2 regions of the Buttiauxella agrestis genome follow, and region 1 is predicted to be linked to the other one. Evidence: predicted binding sites of a transcription regulator. Region 1 holds the regulator's gene; the other holds the start of a gene.
The links. Region 1 encodes sigma-54, which starts transcription at its own class of promoters, with help from an activator protein. Its sites were predicted from a motif close to GTTGGCACANNTTTCGCTNT; they were not measured.

Region 2: a site for sigma-54 is predicted at 1,726-1,745, ahead of glnK (P-II family nitrogen regulator). Genes of this name have one in related genera too.

Annotation. Positions count from the first base shown of each region.
Region 1 covers NZ_UIGI01000001.1:492,974-496,142, reverse strand. The annotation lists gene lptB (LPS export ABC transporter ATP-binding protein) at 1-634, shown strand, start outside; gene rpoN (RNA polymerase factor sigma-54) at 683-2,116, shown strand; gene hpf (ribosome hibernation promoting factor) at 2,139-2,426, shown strand; gene ptsN (PTS IIA-like nitrogen regulatory protein PtsN) at 2,509-3,000, shown strand; gene rapZ (RNase adapter RapZ) at 3,054-3,169, shown strand, end outside.
Region 2 covers NZ_UIGI01000001.1:3,829,195-3,832,363, reverse strand. The annotation lists gene DY231_RS18080 (SmdB family multidrug efflux ABC transporter permease/ATP-binding protein) at 1-1,543, shown strand, start outside; gene glnK (P-II family nitrogen regulator) at 1,788-2,126, shown strand; gene amtB (ammonium transporter AmtB) at 2,159-3,169, shown strand, end outside.

The sequences.
Region 1 (3,169 bases):
TGTCGGTTTGCTCGGCCCTAACGGTGCAGGGAAAACCACCACTTTTTATATGGTGGTCGGTATTGTTCCGCGTGATGCGGGCAACATTATTATTGATGATGAAGACATCAGCCTGCTGCCGCTTCATGCACGTGCACGACGTGGTATTGGGTACTTGCCTCAAGAAGCGTCTATTTTCCGCCGTTTAAGCGTGTTCGATAACTTAATGGCCGTGCTGCAAATCCGTGATGATCTTTCTACCGAGCAGCGTGAAGACCGCGCCAATGAGCTAATGGAAGAGTTCCACATTGAGCATTTGCGTAATAGCCTCGGGCAATCTTTGTCCGGTGGTGAGCGTCGCCGTGTTGAAATTGCTCGCGCATTGGCTGCAAATCCAAAATTTATTCTTTTGGATGAACCTTTTGCAGGTGTTGACCCAATTTCCGTTATCGACATCAAGCGAATCATCGAGCATTTACGCGACAGCGGGCTTGGGGTGCTGATAACTGACCATAACGTACGCGAAACGTTAGCCGTATGTGAACGCGCTTACATCGTAAGCCAGGGCCATTTAATCGCCCATGGCACTCCAGCCGAGATCCTGGAAGACGAGCATGTTAAACGCGTGTATCTGGGCGAAGAGTTCAGACTCTGATAGGGTAGGAATAATTAACGATTACACCTGAGGAAGTTCGCTCTGAATATGAAGCAAGGTTTGCAATTACGGCTCAGCCAACAACTTGCTATGACTCCACAGTTACAGCAGGCAATTCGTCTGTTGCAGCTGTCGACGTTAGAATTACAGCAGGAACTTCAGCAAGCACTGGAAAGTAACCCACTGCTTGAGCAAACCGATCTGCATGAAGAAATTGAAACTCAGGAAGTTCGTGAAAATGAAGCGTTAGATACTCGTGAGGCACTCGAACAAAAAGAGATGCCCGACGAGTTACCGTTGGACACCAGCTGGGACGAAATTTACACCGCAGGTACGCCATCGGGAACCGGAACTGACTATATAGACGACGAGTTGCCGGTTTATCAGGGTGAAACCACCCAGTCACTCCAGGATTACCTGATGTGGCAGGTCGATCTCACTCCGTTTTCTGATACCGACACCGCTATTGCAACGTCTATTGTTGATGCCGTTGACGAAATGGGCTATCTGACCGTTTCGCTGGATGAAATTCTCGAAAGCATGGGCGATGAAGAAATCACCCTCGACGAAGTGGAAGCGGTGCTCAAACGCGTGCAACGCTTCGATCCTGTCGGCGTCGCCGCACGCGACCTTCGTGATTGCCTCCTGATACAGCTTTCACAATTCGCGCGAGAAACACCCTGGTTAGCCGAAGCTCGCCTGATTGTCAGCGAACATCTCGACTTGCTCGCCAACCATGATTTCCGCAGCCTGATGCGCGTCACGCGTCTGAAAGAAGAAGTGCTGAAAGAGGCGATGTGCCTGATTCAGTCGCTTGATCCGCGTCCGGGCCAGTCCATTCAGACCAGCGAACCAGAGTATGTAATCCCTGATGTGTTGGTCAAAAAAACTCAGGGCCGCTGGACGGTGGAACTTAATGCCGACAGCATCCCGCGTCTAAAAATAAATCAACAGTACGCTGCTATGGGCACCAATGCCCGCAATGACAGCGACTCACAATTTATTCGCAGTAACCTGCAAGAAGCGAAGTGGCTGATCAAAAGCCTTGAAAGCCGCAATGATACCTTGCTGCGGGTTAGCCGCTGCATCGTTGAACAGCAGCAAGGCTTTTTTGAGTTCGGTGCAGAGCATATGAAACCGATGGTTCTTGCTGATATCGCCCAAGTGGTCGAAATGCACGAATCCACCATTTCCCGCGTGACCACACAAAAGTATTTGCACAGTCCGCGAGGCATTTTTGAATTGAAGTATTTCTTCTCAAGTCATGTCAATACCGAGGGCGGCGGTGAAGCCTCCTCCACGGCTATTCGGGCTTTGGTGAAGAAATTAATTGCTGCGGAAAACCCTGCGAAACCGCTGAGTGATAGCAAGTTAACGACTATGCTATCGGATCAGGGGATCATGGTGGCACGCCGCACTGTTGCGAAGTACCGAGAATCTTTATCCATACCACCGTCAAACCAGCGTAAACAACTGGTGTGACTTAACCGATAAGGAAGACACTATGCAGCTCAACATTACAGGACAAAACGTCGAAATCACTGACGCACTGCGCGATTTTGTGAGCACGAAGTTTGCCAAACTGGAGCAGTACTTCGATAGGATTAACCAAGTCTATATTGTGTTAAAAGTGGAAAAAGTCACGCATATTGCCGACGCAACACTTCATATCAATGGTGGTGAAATACATGCCAGCGCTGAAGGGCAGGATATGTATGCGGCGATTGACGGTCTGATTGATAAACTGGCGCGCCAGTTAACCAAACATAAAGATAAACTAAAACAACACTGATAATCCAGGCAACGGTTTTGGCATTCACGGCTCGTTACGGAAGTAACGGGCCGTTGCCACAACAGAGTGCTTAGGTGAACTTATGATGAACAACGATTCTGCTCTACAACTTAGTAATGTCCTGAACAAAGAATGTACCCGTAGCAATGTACATTGCCAAAGTAAGAAACGTGCGCTGGAAATTATCAGTGAACTCGCGGCGAAACAGCTCGGTCTGCCACCTCAAGTCGTCTTTGAGGCGGTGCTGACGCGTGAGCGCATGGGCAGTACCGGTATCGGCAATGGTATCGCCATTCCTCACGGAAAACTGGAAGAAGATACCACCCGCGCCGTTGGGGTATTTATTAAACTGGAAACCCCTATCGCGTTTGATGCTATTGACAATCAGCCGGTCGACCTGATGTTTGCGCTACTTGTTCCGGCCGATCAGACAAAAACACATTTGCACACTTTGTCTTTGGTGGCAAAACGTCTGGCGGATAAAACGATTTGCCGACGTCTGCGTTCAGCGCAGAGTGATGAAGAGCTTTATCAGATCATTACCGAAACCGAACATGGTAGTGAAAGTGAATAATCTGGCTGCGGTCATGTGCGTGCCACAGCAAGAGAAGTTGGGGGAGTGATAAAATGGTGCTGATGATTGTCAGCGGCCGCTCTGGTTCAGGGAAGTCTGTAGCCTTGCGTGCACTAGAAGATATGGGATTCTACTGTGTAGATAACCTGCCAGTGGTGCTGTTGCCTGA
Region 2 (3,169 bases), 3.3 Mb from region 1:
GGGTCTGCATTACTGGCAGGCACTGTTATTTAACCAGGCCGCCGTGGGTGTGGTGCAAAAGCTGCGTACCGACGTAATGGATGCCGCGCTGCGCCAGCCACTCAGTACCTTTGATACTCAGCCTGTCGGGCAATTAATTTCCCGTGTTACCAACGATACCGAAGTGATCCGCGATTTGTACGTCACCGTCGTTGCGACTGTTTTGCGCAGTGCAGCGCTGATTGGCGCGATGCTGGTGGCGATGTTCACCCTCGACTGGCGCATGGCGACGGTGGCAATTTGCATCTTCCCGGCAGTGATTATCGTGATGTTTATTTATCAGCGCTACAGCACGCCTATTGTGCGCCGGGTGCGCAGCTATCTGGCGGATATCAACGATGGCTTTAACGAAGTCATCTCCGGCATGAGCGTTATCCAGCAATTCCGCCAGCAGGCGCGTTTTGGCGAGCGCATGAATGCCGCCAGCCGCTCACATTATCTGGCGCGGATGCAAACCCTGCGCCTCGATGGTTTTTTACTCCGTCCGTTGCTGAGTCTTTTCTCCGCCATGGTGCTTTGCGGCTTGCTGATGCTGTTCGGTTTTACCTCGGTCGGCACCATTGAGGTCGGCGTGCTGTACGCGTTTATCAACTATCTGGGGCGTCTTAACGAGCCGTTAATCGAACTCACCACCCAACAATCCATGCTGCAACAGGCGGTGGTTGCTGGTGAGCGTGTGTTTGAGTTAATGGACGGTAAGCGCCAGGATTACGGCAACGACAATCGCCCGCTGGAAAGTGGCCGCATTGAAGTGGATAACGTGTCGTTCTCATACCGTGGCGATCGCCTGGTATTGCAGGACATTAATCTGGATGTTCCAGCGCGTAGTTTTGTGGCGCTCGTCGGGCACACCGGAAGCGGGAAAAGTACTCTCGCCAACTTGCTGATGGGCTACTACCCGCTGACAAAAGGCGAAGTTCGCCTTGATGGCCGCCCGCTTGATACTTTAAGCCACAGCGTGTTGCGCCAGGGTGTGGCGATGGTGCAACAAGATCCGGTGGTGCTGGCGGACTCATTCTTTGCAAACGTCACGCTTGGGCGCGACATCAGCGAAGCGGCAGTCTGGCAGGCGCTGGAAACCGTGCAGCTTGCGGAGCTGGCGCGCACCATGAGCGAAGGCATTCACACGCGTCTGGGTGAGCAGGGCAATAATTTGTCCGTTGGCCAAAAGCAGTTACTGGCGCTGGCGCGAGTGCTGGTGGATGCACCGCAGATCCTTATCCTCGATGAAGCCACGGCTAATATTGACTCCGGCACCGAGCAGGCTATTCAGCAGGCGCTGGCGGTTGTCCGCGAGCACACCACACTTGTGGTAATTGCGCACCGTTTATCGACGATAACCGATGCCGATACCATTATGGTGCTACATCGTGGGCAGGCCGTTGAGCGCGGCACGCACCGTGAATTACTCGCCGCCCAAGGGCGATACTGGCAAATGTATCAGCTGCAACTGGCTGGCGAAGAATTAGCCGCCGCTACGCGCGAAGAACCCGCCACCGCGTGATGCACCAAAATCACGCATAAAACCAATGGTTATCGCCATTGGTGCAGAAGTGAAACGCACCATGCACTTAAATGGTGCGTTTTTATTTCCTAAGAACTTTCTTAATCCCAGTCATCATTATTTCTCTCCTTAAAATCCCCATTTGGCGCAGCTTAACGCGCTGAAAAAAACTGCTTTCCAATTTTGGCATGACCTTTGCTTTATCTAAATCGTGTCGTTTGCCAATTCTCACTGGAGAGGATCTATGAAGCTAGTTACCGTGGTGATTAAACCGTTCAAACTCGAAGATGTGCGTGAAGCGCTGTCTTCAATCGGTATTCAAGGGCTGACTGTCACCGAAGTGAAAGGCTTTGGTCGCCAGAAAGGTCACGCTGAGTTGTACCGCGGTGCTGAATACAGCGTCAATTTCCTGCCTAAAGTGAAAATTGATGTAGCCATTGCCGACGATCAACTCGACGAAGTAATTGATGTTATCAGTAAAGCTGCCTACACCGGCAAAATTGGCGATGGGAAAATTTTCGTTGCCGAACTGCAACGCGTCATCCGCATTCGTACCGGCGAAGCCGACGAAGCCGCACTGTAATCGTCTTAGCCACTCGTGAAAGGGATGGAAAAATGAAGAAATTAGCCTCTATCTTAGGCGTTGTAGCCCTGGCACTTGCGCCATCAATCGCTCTGGCGGCACCCGCTGTGGCCGATAAAGCAGACAACGCCTTTATGATGATTAGCACCGCATTGGTGCTGTTTATGACAATTCCTGGGTTGGCGCTGTTTTACGGCGGCCTGATTCGCTCCAAAAACGTGCTGTCGATGCTGACGCAAATTACGGTCACGTTTGCACTGGTTTGCGTGCTGTGGGTGGTTTACGGCTACTCATTAACCTTCGGCACGGGCGGAAGTTTCTTCGGTAACTTCGACTGGGTGATGCTCAAAAACATCCAGCTCACCGCGCTGACCGGTTCGTTCTATCAGTATATTCACGTTGCGTTCCAGGGTTCTTTCGCCTGTATCACCGTTGGACTGATTGTCGGTGCGCTGGCTGAACGTATTCGTTTCTCTGCGGTGCTTATCTTTGTGGTGATTTGGCTGACACTGTCTTACCTGCCAATCGCACACATGGTGTGGGGCGGCGGTTTACTGGCAACGCACGGCGCGATGGACTTCGCAGGCGGTACAGTGGTTCACATCAACGCCGCGGTTGCAGGCCTGGTGGGCGCTTACCTGATTGGCAAACGTGTGGGTTACGGTAAAGAAGCCTTCAAACCACACAACTTGCCGATGGTCTTTACCGGTACGGCAATCCTGTACTTCGGTTGGTTCGGTTTCAACGCCGGTTCAGCCAGTGCTGCAAACGAAATCGCAGCCCTGGCGTTCGTGAACACGGTTGTTGCAACAGCGGCTGCGGTGCTGGGCTGGGTCTTCGGCGAGTGGGCATTGCGTGGCAAACCTTCTCTGTTGGGCGCGTGTTCCGGTGCCATTGCAGGCCTGGTCGGTATCACCCCAGCGTGTGGTTATGTTGGCGTCGGCGGCGCACTGATTATCGGTATCGTGGCGGGCCTGGCTGGTTTGTGGGGCGTGACGCTGCTGAAGAAATGGCTGCGCGTTGATGACCCTTGCGACGTGTTC